Regions from separate parts of the Streptomyces sp. NPDC007189 genome, predicted to be linked through region 1. Evidence: riboswitches for the same ligand, from Rfam matches in the RefSeq annotation. Region 1 holds a riboswitch; each other region holds the start of a gene.
The links. Region 1 has a riboswitch for cobalamin ahead of AB0950_RS00345 (ribonucleoside-diphosphate reductase subunit alpha). Riboswitches for the same ligand answer to the same signal wherever they lie in the genome.
Positions count from the first base shown of each region.

Region 2: it holds a riboswitch for cobalamin, as region 1 does, so the genes downstream of both, AB0950_RS14440 (cobalamin biosynthesis protein) here and AB0950_RS00345 (ribonucleoside-diphosphate reductase subunit alpha) in region 1, are expected to answer to the same signal.
Region 3: it holds a riboswitch for cobalamin, as region 1 does, so the genes downstream of both, AB0950_RS08880 (CbtB-domain containing protein) here and AB0950_RS00345 (ribonucleoside-diphosphate reductase subunit alpha) in region 1, are expected to answer to the same signal.

Region 1 is NZ_JBEYEY010000001.1:69,422-75,908, reverse strand. It holds gene AB0950_RS00345 (ribonucleoside-diphosphate reductase subunit alpha) at 1-2,364, opposite strand, end outside; cobalamin riboswitch at 2,490-2,622, opposite strand; gene AB0950_RS00340 (GNAT family N-acetyltransferase) at 2,668-3,174, opposite strand; gene mctP (monocarboxylate uptake permease MctP) at 3,249-4,877, opposite strand; gene AB0950_RS00330 (DUF3311 domain-containing protein) at 4,874-5,155, opposite strand; gene AB0950_RS00325 (GntR family transcriptional regulator) at 5,281-6,045, opposite strand; gene nagB (glucosamine-6-phosphate deaminase) at 6,212-6,487, opposite strand, start outside.
Region 2 is NZ_JBEYEY010000006.1:53,803-60,289, forward strand. It holds gene AB0950_RS14425 (lysozyme) at 1-750, shown strand, start outside; gene AB0950_RS14430 (inorganic phosphate transporter) at 904-2,154, shown strand; gene AB0950_RS14435 (hypothetical protein) at 2,189-2,416, shown strand; cobalamin riboswitch at 2,559-2,700, shown strand; gene AB0950_RS14440 (cobalamin biosynthesis protein) at 2,804-3,748, shown strand; gene AB0950_RS14445 (cobyric acid synthase) at 3,745-5,256, shown strand; gene cobN (cobaltochelatase subunit CobN) at 5,253-6,487, shown strand, end outside.
Region 3 is NZ_JBEYEY010000003.1:604,382-610,868, forward strand. It holds gene AB0950_RS08870 (cation acetate symporter) at 1-1,353, shown strand, start outside; gene AB0950_RS08875 (histidine kinase) at 1,832-3,037, shown strand; cobalamin riboswitch at 3,155-3,296, shown strand; gene AB0950_RS08880 (CbtB-domain containing protein) at 3,332-3,553, shown strand; gene AB0950_RS08885 (CbtA family protein) at 3,575-4,327, shown strand; gene AB0950_RS08890 (histidine phosphatase family protein) at 4,425-5,009, opposite strand; gene AB0950_RS08895 (SpoIIE family protein phosphatase) at 5,525-6,487, shown strand, end outside.

The DNA.
Region 1 (6,487 bases):
GGACTCGGGGTTCTCAAGGGAGCAGGCGACCGCGTCGGGGTCGGCGACCTGCTGCACGGGGACGGTCTTCCGGGTCTGCGCCCGGGCCGCGCGGGCGATCCGGGTCGCCGGGCGGGAGCGCAGGTAGTACGTCGTCTTCAGCCCCGACTTCCAGGCGTACGCGTACATCGAGGAGAGCTTGCCGATGGTCGGCGTCTCCAGGAAGAGGTTCAGGGACTGCGCCTGGTCCAGGTACGGGGTGCGGGCCGCGGCCATGTCGATCAGACCGCGCTGCGGGATCTCCCACGCCGTGCGGTACAGCCGCCGTACGTCCTCGGGGATCCAGCCGAAGTCCTGCACCGAGCCGTTCGCCTCGCGCAGCGCCTCACGGGTGCGCGCGTCCCACACGCCGAGCTTCTTCAGGTCCTGTACCAGATAGGAGTTGACCTGGAGGAACTCGCCCGACAGCGTCTCGCGCTTGAACAGGTTCGACACCTGCGGCTCGATGCACTCGTACACGCCCGCGATGGAGGCGATGGTGGCGGTGGGCGCGATGGCCAGCAGCAGGGAGTTGCGCATGCCGGTTTCGGCGATACGGCCGCGCAGCGCCGCCCAGCGCTCCGGCCAGGTCGGCTCGGCGCCGTAGTGGTCGGGGTGCAGCACGCCCCGGGCCGTGCGGGTCTTCTCCCAGGCCGGCAGCGGGCCGTTCCGCTCGGCGAGGTCGGCGGAAGCCTCGTACGCGGCGAGCATGATCCGCTCGGCGATCCGCGTGGACAGGGCCCTGGCCTCCGGCGAGTCGAAGGGCAGGCGCAGCTTGAAGAAGACGTCCTGCAGCCCCATCGCGCCGAGGCCGACGGGACGCCACTTGGCGTTCGACCGGCCCGCCTGCTCGGTCGGGTAGAAGTTGATGTCGACCACGCGGTCGAGGAAGGTGACGGCGGTGCGGACGGTGTCGTCCAGCCGCTCCCAGTCGATGTCGCCGGCCGCCGTGTCGACGAAGGCGCCGAGGTTCACCGACCCCAGATTGCACACGGCCGTCTCGCCGTCGTCCGTGACCTCCAGGATCTCCGTGCAGAGGTTGGAGGAGTGGATCACGTGCCCCGGCAGGGCCGTCTGGTTGGCGGTGCGGTTGGCCGCGTCCTTGAAGGTCATCCAGCCGTTGCCGGTCTGCGCGAGGGTGCGCATCATCCGGCCGTACAGCTCACGGGCCGGCAGGGTCTTCTTCGCCAGGCCCGCCTGCTCGGCCTTGCGGTAGGCGGCGTCGAACTCCTCGCCCCACAGGTCCACCAGCTCCGGCACGTCGGAGGGGGAGAACAGCGACCACTGCTCGTCGGCCTCGACCCGGCGCATGAACTCGTCCGGGACCCAGTGCGCGAGGTTCAGGTTGTGCGTACGGCGGGCGTCCTCACCGGTGTTGTCCCGCAGCTCCAGGAACTCCTCGATGTCGGAGTGCCAGGTCTCCAGGTACACCGCGGCGGCGCCCTTGCGCCGGCCGCCCTGGTTCACGGCCGCCACCGAGGCGTCCAGCGTCTTCAGGAACGGGACGATGCCGTTGGAGTGCCCGTTGGTGCCGCGGATCAGCGAACCGCGGCCGCGGATGCGGGAGTAGGACAGACCGATGCCGCCGGCGTGCTTGGAGAGCCGGGCCACCTGGTGGTAGCGGTCGTAGATCGAGTCCAGCTCGTCCTTGGGGGAGTCCAGGAGGTAGCAGGACGACATCTGCGGGTGCCGCGTGCCGGAGTTGAAGAGCGTGGGGGAGGACGGGAGGTAGTCGAGGCGGCTCATGAGCCCGTAGAGCGCGGCGACTTCGTCCACCGAGCGGGCGGTGTCGTCCTCGGCGAGGCCGGCGGCGACCCGCAGCATGAAGTGCTGGGGCGTCTCGACGATCTTGCGGGTGATCGGATGCCGCAGCAGGTAGCGGCTGTACAGGGTGCGCAGGCCGAAGTAGCCGAAGCGGTCGTCGGCCGTGCGGTCGATCAGCGCGTCGAGCCGCTCGGCGTGCAGCCGTACGAACGCGGCGGTCCGGTCGGCGATGAGCCCCTCGCGGTGCCCGACGGCGACCGACTCGGTGAAGGACGTCACGCCCTGCGAGGCGGCCTCGGCGCGGATGGAGAGGGTGAGCAGCCGGGCGGCCAGCCGGGAGTAGGCAGGGTCCTCGGAGATGAGCCCGGCGGCGGCCTCCGTGGCCAGCTCGCGCAGCTCCGCCTCGTCGGCGCGGGCCGACCGGCCGCGCAGCGCGGCGGCGGCGACCCGGCCGGGGTCGGCGTCGGGGAGGTCGGCGGTCAGCTCGGTCAGGGTCCGCAGCAGCGCGGCACCGGGACCGTCGGTCTCCACGGCGGCTGAGATACCGCTGTCTGAAGCCGGATCTGCTGGCGCGATGGTCACGTGGGGCTCTCCCTCGCTCGGCACGGGGGCCTTCGCGTAAGGGCAGGGGCAGCCACGAGCGCACACGGCGTCGCGTCCACCGGCCCATTCCACGAGGCCCGGACGTCTGGGGGCACCCGGACCGGACGGCCGGGCGCGCTGCCGGCAGGTCCTCGGACTGACTCCTGGGCGCAGACGCGCACAAGTACACCGTTGCGGGACAGTTCCGGATTCGCACCGGATTCCCCTGCGGCGACAGCGAGCATGAGCATACATGTAGTGCCGGGCTGTCGCGTCACCCCCAGATGTTGTGTCGGGGCGGTGTCACAGCGTCAACTCATAGGTGAGCAGCGTGATGTCGTCCAGCTCCGGGAGAGGCTTCCAGTCCCGCTCGGGCGTGCGGACGAAACCCAGGCGTTCGTAGATGCGGTGGGCGGCGCGCATGCTGCGCTGGGTGGACAGGACCACGGCCCGGCAGCCCTCGATGGCCCGTGCGCGCTCGACACAGGCCCGCACGAGGGCCTCGCCCGCCCCCTGGCCGCGGGCCGCCGCGGCCACGGCGAGCATCCGGATCTCGGCCTCTGCCGGGCGGGCGATGTCGGCCATCGGACCGGGGGAGGGCACGAAGGTGACCCCGCCGAGGAGGGTGCCGTCGCGCACCGCCACGAGCACCTCCGCGGCTGCCGCGCGCCGTGCCACGTCTTTGAGTTCACCGAGGTAGGCGTCGCTCTCGCCGAAGTCCAGGAGGCCGTCCTGGAGATAGGCCCGGGCGGTGATCCGGCCCAGGGCGTCGTACTCGTCGGGCGTGGCCCGCCGGATCACGATGTCCATGGCACCGAGTGTGCCGGAGGGGTACGACAAAGGGCCGCCGGAATGTCTCCGGCGGCCCCTCGTACGGCAGTCGGTCAGTGACCGGCGCCCGCGGTGGCGGGCGGCAGCTCCACCTGGACCCCCGGGTCGCCGGCGTCCGCCGTGTAGTCCTCCGGCTTGGTCTCGTCCACGCCCTCGGGGGCCTTCACGGCCTTGAGGACGAAGGTGACGACCACGGTGACCACGACGTTGAGCACGAACGCGGTGAGGCCGATGTAGCCGATCTCGCCGATGCCGGGGATCTCCTTGGCCGAGCCGCCGAAGTGCTTCTGGGTCGGGGAGGCGACCCCGTACGCGGCGAGCGTGCCGTACACCATGCCGACCGCCCAGCCGGCGAGCAGCGCCCAGCGGTGGAACCAGCGGGTGAACAGGCCGCCGACCAGCGCCGGGAAGGTCTGCAGGATCCAGATGCCGCCCAGCAGCTGGAAGTTGATCGCGACGGTCTTGTCCATGGTGAGGACGAAGACCAGGGCGCCCACCTTCACCAGCAGCGACACGATCTTGGAGACCTGGGCCTCCTGCTTCGGCGTCGCGTCCGGCTTGATGAAGTCCTTGTAGATGTTGCGGGTGAACAGGTTCGCCGCCGCGATCGACATGATCGCCGCCGGCACCAGCGCGCCGATGCCGATCGCCGCGAAGGCCACGCCCGCGAACCAGTCCGGGAACATGTCCTCGAACAGCTGCGGGATCGCCAGCTGCCCGTTGGTGACCTTCACCCCGGCCGCGATGGCCATGAAGCCCAGCAGGGCCAGCAGGCCGAGCATCAGGGAGTACAGCGGCAGGATCGTGGTGTTGCGGCGGATCACCTCACGGCTCTTGGAGGAGAGCGTCGCGGTGATCGAGTGCGGGTACATGAACAGCGCCAGGGCGGAGCCGAGGGCCAGCGTGGCGTAGGTCCACTGACCGGCCTCGGGCGGCGCGAGCGCGCCGCGCGGCTTGCCCGTCGCCGGGTTGACCTGGCTGAACGCGTGGCCCGCCTTGGCGAAGACGTCGTCGAAGCCGCCCAGCTTGATCGGGATGTAGATGATCGCCACCGCGATGACGATGTAGATCAGCGCGTCCTTGACGAACGCGATCAGCGCGGGGGCCCTCAGACCCGACGAGTAGGTGTACGCCGCCAGCACGCCGAAGGCGATCAGCAGCGGCAGGTCCTTCACGAACCAGTTCGTGTTGTCGCCGCCGCCCACGCCCATCACGTCCAGCACCGCCTGGATGCCGACGAGCTGGAGCGCGATGTACGGCATCGTCGCGAGGATGCCGGTCAGCGCCACGGCGAGCGACAGTCCCTTGGAGCCGAAGCGGCCCCGGACGAAGTCGGACGTGGTGACGTAGCCGTGGCGGTGGCTGACCGACCACAGGCGCGGCAGGAACGTGAAGATCAGCGGGTACACCAGGATCGTGTACGGCACCGCGAAGAAACCGGACGCGCCCGCCGCGTAGATCGCCGCCGGTACGGCGACGAAGGTGTACGCCGTGTACAGGTCACCGCCGAGCAGGAACCAGGTGATCCAGGTGCCGAACGACCGTCCGCCCAGGCCCCATTCGTCCAGCGAGTGCTCGTTCTCGGCCCTGCGCCAGCGGGCGGCGAGGAAGCCTATGACCGTGACGGCCAGGAAGAAGAAGATGAAGACGCCGAGCGCGACGCCGTTGACACCGGTCTTCACTTCGCCTCACCGCCCGTCGCGGAAGCGGAGGAGTCCTGGGCGGCGCGGGAGCGCTGGTCGTGCTGCCACAGCTTGTACGCGGTCATGGTGAGCGCGGTGGAGATCAGCACCCAGAGCATCTGGTACCAGTAGAAGAAGGGGATCCCGATGAAGGCGGGGTCCGTCTTGGCGTAGGAGCCGACCCACAGCATCGCCACGAACGGCGCGACGAGGCACAGGCCGATGATCACCCGGACCGGCGTCACGACCGGAGGTCTCACTTCAGGACTGCTGGACATGGCACGGCTCTCCGTCCCCTCGCTGATCACCTGTGTAATGCGCAGGCAATCTAGGTGACGGCGTCCCGCCAGCGGAAGACCTCGTTCACATATCGGTATACCGATTCAGCGAAGACCGGCGCGCCTCACTCGGCAGGCCGCTTCAGCCGCGCCACGAACTTGTAGCGGTCACCTCGGTAGACGGACCGCACCCACTCCACCGGCTTGCCCTCGCGGTCCAGGGAGTGGCGGGAGAGCATCAGCATCGGCAGGCCCACGTCGGTGCCGAGCAGGCCGGCCTCGCGCGGGGTGGCCAGCGAGGTCTCGATCGTCTCCTCGGCCTCCGCGAGATGGACGTCGTAGACCTCGGCCAGGGCGGTGTAGAGGGAGGTGTACTTCACCAGGGAGCGGCGCAGGGCCGGGAAGCGCTTGGCGCTCAGGTGCGTGGTCTCGATGGCCATCGGCTCGCCGTTGGCTATGCGCAGCCGCTCGATGCGCAGCACCCGTCCGCCGGCGGCGATGTCGAGCAGCCCGGCGAGCCGGTCGTCGGCGGTGATGTAGCCGACGTCCAGCAGCTGCGAGGTGGGCTCCAGGCCCTGGGCGCGCATGTCCTCGGTGTAGGAGGTGAGCTGCAGCGCCTGGGAGACCTTGGGCTTGGCGACGAAGGTGCCCTTGCCCTGGATGCGCTCCAGGCGGCCCTCGACCACCAGCTCCTGCAGGGCCTGGCGGACCGTCGTGCGGGAGGTGTCGAACTCGGCCGCCAGCGTGCGCTCCGGCGGGACCGGCGTGCCCGGCGCCTGGGTCTCGGTCATGTCGAGCAGGTGCTTCTTCAGGCGGTAGTACTTGGGCACGCGCGCCGTACGGACGGTCGTCCCGGCCTCGTTCTCCGCACTGCTGACGTCGGTGCTCATGCTCTGCCTTCCCGGCTCCGGTGCCGACAGCGACCGGCAGCCCACCGGTCACGGCTCACATCGTGGCACGGGTTCTTCTGTCAGGACTCCACCCGCACGCTCCGTGATCTCCTCTATATACAGTGGTGACCGAGGCTGGTCTAGTCCAACCGGCGGCCGGACCGGGTCAGATCCCCTGCCAGTCCGGCTTGCCCGCGTAGGTGTGGCGGAAGTAGTCGGCCAGCTTCAGCTTGGACGCGGCCGCCTCGTCGACGACCACGGTGGCGTGCGGGTGCAGCTGGAGCGCGGAGGCCGGGCAGACCGCCGCGACCGGCCCCTCGACGGTGGCGGCGACCGCGTCCGCCTTGCCCTCGCCGGTCGCCAGCAGCACCAGGTGCCGGGCCTCCAGGATGGTGCCGATGCCCTGGGTGATGACGTGGTGCGGGACCTGCTCGATGTCGCC
Region 2 (6,487 bases), on a different contig from region 1:
CGTGAACGCACCCTGCTCCGTCGCCGCGCCGGTGTCCTCGCGGCGGCGATGGCGGCGCTCGCTCTCGCGGGCACCGCGTCCGCCGCCGCCGGACCTCCGGCACTGGTCTCGGGACTGCCGCGGGGGCACGACGTCTCGTCGCACCAGAAGGAAGTCGACTGGCAGGGCGCCCGGTCGGCGGGCGCGCGGTTCGTCTACGTCAAGGCGACCGAGTCCACGGACTACACCAACCCCTACTTCTCCGGGCAGTACGACGGCGCGGGCGACGCGGGCCTGTACCGGGGCGCGTACCACTTCGCGCTGCCGGACAGGTCCTCCGGCGCCCGGCAGGCCGCCTACTTCGTGCGGCACGGCGGTGACTGGGCGGCGGACGGCCGCACCCTGCCGCCCGCGCTGGACATCGAGTACAACCCCTACAGCAAGAAGCACCGGTGCTACGGGCTGGGCTGGAAGCGGATGGCCCGCTGGATCCGGTCGTTCAGCGACGAGGTCAAGCGGGAGACCGGCCGCCGCCCGGTGATCTACACGACCGCCCAGTGGTGGCGGCAGTGCACCGGCGACAGCCACGCGTTCTCCAAGAACCACGCCCTGTGGATCGCCCGGCACAGCGCCTCGGGGCCGGGGAAGCTGCCGGGCGGGTGGCGGTACTGGACCTTCTGGCAGTGCGCGACCAAGGGCCGGCTGCCGGGTGACCAGAATCTCTTCAACGGGCCCGCGAGCCGGCTGACCATCCTCGCCCGGGGCTGGTAGCCAAGGGGCGCCTGGGCCGCTGAGGCCGGGCCGGGGGAAACGGAACCCCGACCCTCCCCTTTTGACACCCTGGCGCCCGCCTCAGTTCATCTTCCGTTCACCCAGGTTGCCTACGTTCGTCCAGCCAATGACCTCGAACGATTGCCTGGGCAAATGGAAAGCTTCTCGCTGATCCTCGCGATAGTGGTGGTGACCGCTCTCGCGTTCGATTTCACGAACGGTTTCCACGACACCGCGAACGCGATGGCCACGACCATCTCCACAGGCGCTCTGAAGCCCAAGATCGCGGTGGCCATGTCCGCCGTCCTCAATCTGGTGGGCGCCTTCCTCTCCGTGGAGGTCGCCAACACGATCTCCAAGGGTCTCGTCGACGAGACCGGCATCCGTCCCGAGGTCATCTTCGCCGCCCTGGTCGGCGCGATCCTCTGGAACCTCGTGACCTGGCTGGTGGGTCTGCCCTCCAGTTCCTCGCACGCCCTGATGGGCGGTCTGATCGGCGCCGCCGTCGCCTCCGCCGGCTTCGGCGCCGTGCACGGCGACGTCCTGGTCACCAAGGTGCTGCTGCCCGCGGTCGCCGCGCCGGTCGTGGCGGGCATCGCCTCGATGGTGGCCACCCGGTTCTCCTACGGCATCGGCGGCAAGGCCGAGGGCGAGGCCACCCGCAAGGGCTACCGCGCCGGCCAGATCGCCTCCGCCGGCCTGGTCTCCCTCGCCCACGGCACCAACGACGCCCAGAAGACGATGGGCGTCATCACGCTCGCGCTGATCGCGGGCGGCACCATCGCCCCGGGCTCGAACCCTCCCACCTGGGTCATCCTCTCCGCCGGCCTGGCCATCGCGCTCGGCACCTACATCGGCGGCTGGCGGATCATCCGCACCATGGGCACGGGCCTGACCGAGCTGGAGCCGCGCCAGGGCTTCGCCGCCCAGACCAGCGCCGCCACAGCCATCCTGGCCTCCTCCCACCTGGGCTTCTCGCTGTCCACCACGCACGTCGTCTCCGGCTCGGTGATGGGCGCGGGCCTCGGCCGCAAGGGCGGGGTGGTCCGCTGGTCCACCGCGACCCGCATGGCCGTCGCCTGGGTGCTCACCCTCCCGGCCGCCGCGCTGGTCGGCGCGGGCGCCGAGTCCGTCACGGATCTCGGTGACTGGGGCACCGCGGTGGTCGCCGTCTTCCTCGTCGCCGCGAGCGCCGGGATCTGGAAGCTCTCCCGCCGCGAGGTCGTCGACCACACCAACGTCGTGGACGAGTCCGTGGAGCCGGCCGGTGTGGTGACCACCGCCATCGCCGCCGTGACCCCGCCCCCGGCGGGCACGATCGGCGAGAACCTGACGGCCACCATCCCCGCCCCGGCCACCGCCGAGCCCACGCCCGAGGCCGTCCCGCCGGCCGCGACCGTCTGACCCCGGCCACACCGGTACCCAAGGAAGCAACCCCATGAAGATCGACTGGTCGGCCCTCGGCTCCGTCTTCGGCGTCAGCCTCGTGTTCACGGTGGGCCTGGTGGCCCTGTTCACTCTCGGCATCAACGGTCTGGCGCGGCGCGAGAAGGCCGCGGCGCAGGGCGGCTCCGCCCCCCTCGCGGTCACCGGCGCGTACGTCTGCTTCGCCGCCTGCGCGGCCGCGGTGGCGTACGGCATCGTCCTCATCGTCTCCAAGTCCTGACCGAGCCGCACGCATCGGGCATCACGAAGGCTCCTTTCCGTCCCTGACGGAGGGGAGCCTTCGCCATGCCCAGCGGTCACGGGCGTCCCGCAGTGTGGGGATCGGCACACTCTCCCCGCGCAGGTCAACGGCAAGTTGACGGCCGTTCCGGGCGCGTGGTGGACTGCCCAGGCCATGTACGGCGGCAAGGAGAGGAAGCCGGTGCGAATCCGGCGCGGTCCCGCCACTGTCACCGGGGAAGAACCCGGGAGCCAGGAACTCTCACCGCCGAATCTCGTCGAACCAGGGCGCGGACACCCTGAGTGAGGACATCGATCGCCATGCCCGGCTGCCGAAGGACAAGGACCGCTACCAGGCCCGCACTTCACTCCACGGCCGGCTGAGCCGATGGGTGCCGATCGCACTTACGCGTACGGCGCCGCCGCCGGCCTCCTCGGAGACCTGCTCCTCGGCGATCCGCGCCGCGGGCATCCGGTCGCCGTGTTCGGGCGTGCGGCCGCTGCCGTGGACCGCGCGTTGTGGCACGACCACCGCGGCTGGGGCGCCCTGCACACCACCGTGTGCGCCGGTGGCGCCGTCGCTCTCGGCACGCTGGCCGCACGCGTCGTACGCCCCTGGTCCGCCGCCTCCGTCGCGCTGACCGCCGCCGCCACCTGGGCGGTCGTCGGCGGCACCTCGCTCGCCCGCGAGGCCCGCGCGATCGGCCGTGCGCTGGAGTCCGGGGACGTCGAGGCGGCGCGGGCGCGGCTGCCGCATCTGTGCGGCCGGGACCCGCAGGCGCTGGACGCCGACGGGATCGCCCGGGCCGTGGTGGAGTCCGTCGCCGAGAACACCTCCGACGCCGTCGTGGGGGCCCTGGTGTGGGGGGCGGTGGCCGGGGTGCCGGGGCTGCTGGGCTTCCGGGCCGTCAACACCCTGGACGCGATGGTGGGTCACAAGTCCTCCCGCTACCGGCGCTACGGCTGGGCCTCCGCCCGGCTGGACGACGTGGCCGGCTGGCCGGGGGCGAGGCTGACCGCCGTCCTCGCCGCCGTCGCCGGCCCCGACCCGCGCGGTGCCCTGCGCGCCTGGAGGGCCGACGCGGCCCGGCACCCGAGCCCCAACGCCGGCCCGGTGGAGGCGTCGTTCGCGGGCGCGCTCGGCGTACGGCTGGGCGGAACCCTCTCCTACGGCGGCCGGATCGAGCACCGGCCGGTCCTCAACGGGGCGACCGGGCGCGCCGTCCGGGTCACCGACATCGACCGGGCCGTACGGCTCTCCCGCCGCGTCGGCCTGCTCGCGCTCGGCGTCACCCTCGCCGCGCGCCGACTCGTGAAGGGACACACGGCATGACAGGGGGCGGGCTGCTGGTCGCCGGGACCACCTCCGACGCCGGCAAGAGCGTCGTGACGGCCGGGATCTGCCGGTGGCTGGTGCGTCAGGGCGTGAAGGTCGCGCCGTTCAAGGCGCAGAACATGTCGCTCAACTCCTTCGTGACCCGCGAGGGCGCGGAGATCGGCCGGGCGCAGGCCATGCAGGCCCAGGCCTGCCGGATCGAGCCGACCGCGCTGATGAACCCGGTGCTGCTCAAGCCGGGCGGCGAGCAGAGCAGCCAGGTGGTGCTGCTGGGCAGGCCGGTGGGCGAGCTGAGCGCGCGCGGGTACCACGGTGGGCGCCAGCAGAGGCTGCTCGGCACGGTGCTGGACTGCCTGGCCGAGTTGCGGGGCACGTATGACGCGGTGATCTGTGAGGGGGCGGGCAGTCCGGCCGAGATCAACCTGCGCCGGACCGACATCGTGAACATGGGGATCGCGCGGAACGCGCGGCTGCCCGTGCTGGTGGTCGGCGACATCGACCGCGGCGGCGTCTTCGCCTCCTTCTTCGGGACCGTGGCCCTGCTCTCGCCGGAGGACCAGGAGCTGGTCGCCGGATTCCTGGTGAACAAGTTCCGGGGCGATGTCTCGCTGCTGGAGCCGGGGTTGGAGATGCTCCGGGGTCTGACCGGGCGTCGCACCTACGGCGTGCTGCCCTTCCGGCACGGGCTCGGCATCGACGAGGAGGACGGGCTGCGGGTCTCGCTGCGCGGCGCCGTCCGCGAGTCCACCGTGGCTCCCCCGGTCGGCGACGACGTGCTGCGGGTCGCCGTGTGCGCGATCCCGCTGATGTCCAACTTCACCGACGTGGACGCGCTGGCCGCCGAACCGGGCGTAGTGGTGCGGTTCGTGGACCGCCCGGAGGAGCTGGCCGACGCCGACCTGGTGATCGTTCCGGGCACGCGCGGGACGGTACGGGCCCTGCAGTGGCTGCGCGAGCGGGGGCTCGCCGACGCCCTGGTGCGCAGGGCCGCCGAGCAGCGGCCCGTCCTCGGCATCTGCGGCGGCTTCCAGATCCTCGGCGAGCACATCGAGGACGAGGTCGAGTCGCGCGCCGGCGCGGTCGACGGGCTCGGACTGCTGCCGGTGCGGGTGCGCTTCGCCCGCGAGAAGACCCTGACCCGGCCGTCCGGTCAGGCCCTGGGCGAGCGGGTGGAGGGGTACGAGATCCACCACGGGGTGGCGGCCGTGGAGGCGGGCGAACCCTTCCTGGACGGCTGCCGGGTCGGCCAGACCTGGGGCACCCACTGGCACGGCTCGCTGGAGTCGGACGGCTTCCGGCGGGCCTTCCTGCGCGAGGTGGCCGCCGCCGCGGGCCGCCGCTTCGTGCCCGCGCCGGACACCTCCTTCGCCGCGCTGCGCGAGGAGCAGCTCGACCGGCTCGGCGACCTGATCGAACAGCACGCGGACACGGACGCGCTGTGGCGGCTCATCGAGTCGGGCGCGCCGCAAGGACTGCCTTTCATCCCACCGGGAGCGCCTGCATGAGCACAGTGTTGTTGTTGTCGACCGCCGACACGGATCTGCTGGCGGCCCGGGCGTCCGGCGCGGACTACCGCATCGGCAACCCGACCCGGGTGGACGTCGAGCAGGAGCTGCCGGGGCTGCTCGACGGCGCCGACCTCGCCGTCGTACGGCTGCTGGGCGGCAAGCGCGCCTGGGAGGACGGGCTGGCCGCGCTGAGGGCGTCCGGGATCCCGACCGTGCTGCTGGGCGGCGAGGCCGTGCCGGACGCCGAGCTGATGGCCGAGTCGTCGGTGCCGGCCGGTGTCGTCGCGGAGGCGCTGAAGTACCTGGTCGAGGGCGGGCCCGCCAACCTGCTGGAGCTGTCCCGGTTCCTGTCGGACACCGTGCTGCTGACCGGCGAGGGCTTCGAGGAGCCGCGGAAGATGCCGGAGTACGGCATCCACGGCTCGTACGAGGTCCAGGACGGCCGCCCGACCGTGGGCGTGCTCTTCTACCGCGCCCACGAGCTGAGCGGCAACACCGCCTTCGTGGACACCCTGTGTGCGGCGATCGAGGCGCAGGGCGCCAACGCGCTGCCCGTGTACTGCGGTTCGCTGCGCGGCGCGGACGCCGGGCTGTACGAACTCCTCGCGCGGGCCGACGCGCTGGTCGCGACCGTGCTCGCGGCGGGCGGCACGCACGCCTCGCAGCCGTCGGCGGGCGGTGACGAGGAGTCCTGGGACATCGGCGCGCTCGCCGACCTGAACGTGCCTGTCCTGCAAGGGCTTTGCCTGACCTCGTCCAAGAAGGCCTGGGAGGAGTCCGACGCGGCCCTGTCCCCCATGGACGCGGCGATGCAGGTCGCGATCCCGGAGTTCGACGGACGGCTGGTCACCGTGCCGTTCTCCTTCAAGGAGCAGGGCCCCGACGACGTCCCGGTGTACGTCGCCGACCCCGAGCGGGCCGCGCGGGTGGCCGGGATCGCCGTACGGCACGCCCGGCTGAAGCACAAGCCGAACGCGGAGAAGAAGATCGCGCTGGTCTTCACCGCGTACCCGACCAAGCACTCCCGGGTCGGCAACGCGGTCGGCCTGGACACGCCCGCGTCGGCGGTCCGGGTCCTCGACGCGCTCCGGGACGCGGGCTACTCGCTGACCGACTACCCTTCCGGCGGCGACGAGCTGATCCACCGGCTGATCGCGGCCGGCGGCCACGACGTCGAGTGGCTGACCGAGGAGCAGCTGGCGGCCGCGCCCGCGCGGGTGCCGCTCGC
Region 3 (6,487 bases), on a different contig from region 1:
GGCTGGCTGTATCTGCTGCCCCAGCTGCGCGGCGCCGGCCTCACCCTCCGGCTGCTCACCGGCGCCCCCGGCTGGCTCGGCGGACTGATCGTCGCCGCCGTGGTGACCGCGGCCGTCGCCGCAGGCGGCATGCGCAGCATCACCTTCGTCCAGGCCTTGCAGTACTGGCTGAAACTCACCGCCCTGCTGGTGCCCGTGGTGTTCCTGCTGCTGGCCTGGCGCGGCGACGGCGCCCCGGCCGCCGCCTGGGACGAACGGCCCGTCTTCCACCGCTCCACCGAGGTGCGCGTCGACCGGTCGCTCACCCTCACCGTGCGCGCACCGGTCCGCGTGACCGCCTCCGGGACGGTCGACGGCCGTACGGTGCACGGGACTTCCCTGCGGCTCGGCGCGGGCCGGCACCGGATCGGCACGGACACGGCCCTGCGCTTCCCAGCCGGCGCCCGCGTCCCCCTGCCCGACGCCGGCCCCGGCCGGACCGCGCCCTCCAGCTGGGCCAGACCGCTGTCCTCGGACCGCGAACAGCACAGCCTGTACGCCACCTACGGGCTGATCCTCGCCACCTTCCTCGGCACCATGGGCCTGCCGCACGTCGTCGTCCGCTTCTACACCAACCCCGACGGCCGCGCCGCCCGCCGCACCACCGTCAGCGTGCTCGCCCTGCTCGGCGCGTTCTATCTCCTCATCCCCGTGTACGGCATGCTCGGCCGCCTGTACGCCCCCGACCTGCTGCTTACCGGCGACACCGACGCCGCGGTCCTCGTCCTGCCGGAGCGGCTGCTCGGCGGCGTCGCCGGGGACCTGCTCGGCGCGCTCGTCGCCGGCGGCGCGTGCGCCGCGTTCCTGTCCACGGCCTCCGGGCTCACCATGTCGGTCGCGGGCGTCCTCGCCCAGGACGTCCTGCCCACGCTCGGCGTCCGCCACTTCCGGCTCGCCACACTGCCCGCCATCGCGGTGCCGACCGCCGCCGCGGCCGTGGTCAGCGACCTGCCCGTGGCGGACGCGGTCGGCCTGGCCTTCGCCGTCTCGGCCTCCTCCTTCTGCCCGCTGCTCGTCCTCGGCATCTGGTGGCGCGGCCTGACCCCGCCGGGCGCGATCGCCGGGCTGCTCGTCGGCGGCGGCTCGGCGTTCACCGCGGTGACGGCCACGATCGCCGGCGGCGCGCGCTCGGGCTGGCTGCACACGCTGCTCGCCTGGCCCGCGGTGTGGTCCGTCCCCGCGGGCTTCACCGCGATGGTCCTGACCTCCCTGGCCACCCGCGACCGCGTCCCGCCGGGCACCGCCGCGACCATGTCCCGCCTCCACCTCCCCGAACCCCCGCCCCCCACCCGCCCCGGACCGGCGACGCCTTGACGGAGGATGCCCCAGTGCCACCCACCGACACCGACACCGCCCACCATGCCCCCACACCGGCCCCCGACCGCGCGCTGCCGGACTGGGGGAGCTACGAGGGCCAACTGTCCGGCGGAGGCGCGGTGTTCATGGCTGTGACGGGCCGGGGGCCGGGGGAGGGTGCCGGGCGGTTCGGGGGTGGGGCTGGTCGGTGTGCCGGGGGAGGGGCGGTGTTCATGGTTGCGGGGAGTTGGCGGCCGGGGCGGGGTGCCGGGTGGTGCGGCGCTGGGGCCGGTCGGTGTGCCGGGCGGGCCGCGGTGTTCACGGTTGCCGGGAGCCGGGGGTCGAGGGACTGCGATGGTGGGGCCGGTCGGTGTGCCGGGCGGTGCGCCGCGAACCGGGGGCCGGGGGAGTGCGGCCGTGTGGCCCGTGCCGAGGTGGGCCGGCGCGCCTCCTCCGCCCCCGGCGCCCGCCCCGCCGGCCCGACCCCGCTCACGTCATGACCGTCCTCGGTACCGCCGCGCTCGTGCTGGCCGGGCTCGCGCTGTTCGTGCTCGGGGCCGCGCTGGGGCATGGTGCGGCGCGCCGGCAGCAGGAGCACTCCGCCGACAGCGAGGGAGCCCGCGCCCTGGCCCACGGCCTGCACAGCGCGGCGCTCGCCGCGGCGCCCCTGCGCGCCGGGCTCACCCCGGACGCCGCCCGCAAGTCCGCCCGCAGGCTGCGCCCGTTGCTCGGCACCCCCGCCCTCGCCCTCACCGACGGCGCCTCCGTGCTCGCCTGGGACGGCGCCGGCGACCACCATCGCGCGGAGGTGACGGCGCTGCTCGCCCACCCGCCCCGCGCCCGCACCTTCCCGCTGTCCTGCGACGACCCCCGCTGCCCCGTGCGCTGGGGCGCGCTGCTGCCTCTCACCGCCGACGGCGCGCACGGCGCAGCCGCCCCCGGCGCCCTCGCCGTGTTCGCCGCCGAGGAGTCCACCGCTCTCGTGCGCGCCGGCGAGGAAGCGGCCCGCCGGCTCTCCGTCGACCTGGAACTCGCCGGTCTCGACGGGGTCCGCGCCCGCGCCCGCGAGGCCGAGGTGCGGGCCCTGCGCGCGCAGATCTCCCCGCACTTCATCTACAACTCCCTCGCCAGCATCGCGTCCTTCGTCCGCACCGACCCCGAGCGCGCCCGCGAACTCCTTCAGGAATTCGCCGACTTCACCCGCTACTCCTTCCGGCGCGACGGCGACTTCACCACCCTCGCCGAGGAACTGCGCTCCATCGAGCAGTACCTGGAACTCGCCCGCGCCCGCTTCGGCCGCCGACTCCAGGTGACCCTGCGCATCGCCCCCGAGGTGCTGCCCGTGACGCTGCCCTTCCTCTGTCTGCAGCCCCTGGTCGAGAACGCCCTCAAGCACGGTCTGGAGGGATCCGTGGAGCGCCTGAGCGTGACGATCGTCGCCGAGGACGAGGGCGCCGAGGCCCGCGTCGTCGTCGAGGACAACGGCGTCGGCATGGAACCGGAACGCCTGCGCGCCATCCTGCGCGGCACCGCCGGCCCGGCCACCGGCATCGGCCTGAGCAACGTCGACCGCCGGCTGCGCCAGGTCTACGGCGACGACCACGGCCTGGTCATCGAGACGGGCGTCGGTGCGGGCACCAAGATCACCCTCCGCGTCCCGAAGTTCCGCCCCGGCATCCAGGCCCGCTCCGCACAGGTGTAGCCGCCGGCGCCGCCCGGCACGGACACCGGGGCCGCCACCGCAGGCCCACCGGACTCGTCGCGCCCCACCCGGTGGGAGAGGAAGATCACGTACGGGGAGGCGGTCTTGGCCATGCGCCTGTCACGCGGTACGGTCGGTCCGATATCGACGACGGCGGAACGGAAGCCGGTGAGAATCCGGCACGGTCGCGCCACTGTATGCGGAACCCCCCGCAAGGGACCCGCGAGTCAGACCCGTGGCCGTCGTCCTGTGCACCACCGAGATGGGACGCGAACTCCCAGAGGAGGTCCTGCCATGGCGCAGACCGTCGCCCAGCCGACAGCCACCACCCCCGTCGTTCCCGCCAAGCTGCCGCTGAAGGCGATAGCTCCCTGGGCGGTCTTCTTCGGCGTCCTCATGCTGATCCTGCTCTACTTCGTCGGCGCCGAGCAGGGCGCCACCTCCGTGTTCAACGGCACGGACGTCCACGAGTGGGTGCACGACGCCCGTCACCTGCTCGGCTTCCCCTGCCACTGACGCCGGGGACACCGCACACCCATGAACTCCGCAACCGTACGGAACCTGCTCGTACGGGGCATGCTCGCCGGCCTCGCGGCCGGCCTGCTCGCCCTGGTCGTGGCGTACGTCGTCGGTGAGCCGAACGTCGACAAGGCGATCAGCTTCGAGCACGCTCACGCGCACGAGCACGAGACGGAGGCCGTCTCCCGCTCCCTGCAGTCCACCGCGGGCCTCGCCACCGGCGTCCTCGTCTACGGGGTCGCCTTCGGCGGGATCGCGGCGCTCGCCTTCTGCTTCGCCCTCGGACGGGTGGGCCGCTTCGGCCCGCGGGCCACGGCACTGCTGCTGTCGGGGTGCGCACTCCTCGCCGTGTACGTGGTGCCGTTCCTGAAGTATCCGGCCAACCCGCCGTCGGTGGGCGACCCCGGCACCATCGGCAAGCGGACCGCCCTGTACTTCCTGATGATGCTGCTCAGCGTCCTGTTGGCGGTCGCCGCCACCCTCCTGGGCAAGCGGCTCGCGCCGAGCCTTGGCACCTGGTGGGCGACCGTGGTCGCGGTGGCCGCGTTCACCGTCGTGACCGGCCTGGCCTACCAGTTCCTGCCCGCCGTCAACGAGGTGCCGAAGGACTTCCCGGCCACCCTGCTGTGGCGGTTCCGGCTCTCCGCACTGGCGATCCAGACCGCGCTGTGGGCCGGATTCGGCCTCGCCTTCGGCGAGTTGGCCGACCGGCTGCTGAACCCCAGGCCGACGAAGGCCGCGAGCGGGCACGCGGTCCCCGCCGCACACTGACCCGTCCGGCCGCCGAAGGGCCCCTCGGAACCCTCCGAGGGGCCCTTCGGCGTGGCACCGCCGGGCCCTTGGCCGCCCGACCCCGGCCCCGCAGCGGCTATCCGGCCTCCTCAGGCGCGGCGAGCGGGCGCCCCAGACGCAGATTCCAGCGCCCGGCCCGGCCACTGAGTTCGGTGACCGTCAACGGCGGTACGTCGAGGCGCCAGAAGACGGAGAGGGGCAGCCCCAGCGCGCCGACGACCGCCGCCCGCACCACCTCCGGCTCGACCACGGCGAGGGTACGACCCTCCAGGGCCTGGGCGTCGGCCAGCCAGCGTGCGACGCGCCCGCACAGGTCGTGCACGGACTCACCGCCGTGCGGTGCGCACTCCGGGTCGGTGAGCCAGCGGCCCACCGCGTCCGGCTCGGCGGCCCCCACCTCGTCCAGCGTCCGGCCGCGCCAGCGCCACACGTCGAGCCCCGCCAACTCCCGTGCCGGCACGCCGCCGAGGCCCAGCGCCACGGCCGTCTCCCGGCAGCGCGCGACGGGCGAGGTGAGGACGCGCACCGCGGACGGCAGCGACCCCGCCGCCGCACGGGCCCGTGCCGCGCCGCCGTCATCGAGGGAGCCACCGTCGTCGAAACGCGCCTGCCGCGCGGACACGCTCATCGCGGCGGAGACCAGAAGGACTCGGCTGGTCAAACGGTGACTCCTGCTGTCGTCAGGACGGAACGCCGGCTCCGGTGCCGGGCCGGCCGGCGTGACCGGCGGGGAAGCCGAGCGGACGGGCTCGCGTCAGCCGCCTCATCCCGTGCCGCGCGGTCGCGACCCTAGCATCCACGCGGTACGGCCGGATCACGATGATCGTCTGCTCCGGGGTGGCGAACAGACGCGTCGACGGTGCCGGTGGTGACGGGGATCCCGGCCGGCAGACCCGTCGCCTCGACGGCCCCGACGGCCCCGACGGCCCCGACGGCCCCGACGGCCCCGGCGGCCCCGGCGGCCCCGGCGGGCGTCGACGCCGTACACGCCGGCGGAGAACGCCTGCCACCACCACGGAGCGCACCGCGACCAAGCCCCTTGGGCTGGTGTCCCGCGGCCGGTCCAGATGTGTGCTGCCCGGCCTGGGCCGACCATGGAGGAGAGACGAGGGACGAGACCAGAACGCCGGCCCGTACGGCGCGAGCCGAGGGGCCGGGCGGGAAGGAAGCCGAGGCATGGGCGCGACGGAACCCTCCCGGGCAGGCCACGACCGGTCGGCGGCGAGTTCCGCCGCGCCGCCCAGTGGCCTGCTGGATCTGCTCAGCGTCGCCGCGGTGGTCCTGAACCCCAAGGGGCAGGTGGTCTTCTGGAGCCCGAAGGCGGAGGACCTCTTCGGTTACAGCGCCGAGCAGGCGCTGGGGCAGTACGCGGCCCGGCTCATGGTCCACGAGCAGCAACGCGACGAAGTGATCAAGCTGTTCGCCGAGGTCATGGGCACGGGCACCGACTGGGCCGGGGCCTTCCCGATCCGGCGCAAGGACGGCAGCACCCGCATGGTGGAGTTCCGCAACATGCGGCTGCTGGACGACCTCGGCGACGTCTACGCCCTGGGCCTCGCCGCCGACCAGAGCGCGGTGGAGCGCGTCGAGCGCGATGCCGCCCTCGCCATGTGCCTGGTCTCCCAGTCCCCCGTCGGGCTGGCCATCCTGGACCCGGACCTGCGGTACCTGGCCGTGAATCCCGCGCTCGAACGCATCACCGGTCAGTCCGCCGCCGAGCGCCTGGGCCGCCCGGTCGGCGAGATCCTCACCTTCCTGGACACCGACCCCGAGGGACGTCTGCGCCATGTCCTGGAGACCGGCGAGTCGGTCGTGGACCGGCACATCGTCTGCCGTCCCCCCGCCGACCCGGACCACGACCACGCCTGGTCCGTGTCGTACTACCGGCTGGAGGACTCCGGCGGGCGGGTCCTCGGCCTCGCCTACGCCGTCATCGACGTCACCGAACGCCATCGGGCCGCCGCCGAGGCGGCCCGGGCCCGGGAACGGCTGTCACTGATCGCCCGGGCCTCCGCCAGCGTGGGCACGACCCTCGACGTGGAGACCACCGCGCGCGAACTCGCCGACGTCGTCGTGCCGGTGCTGGCCGACGTGGCGGCCGTGGACGTCCTCGACAGCGCCCTCGACGGCCGGGCCGCG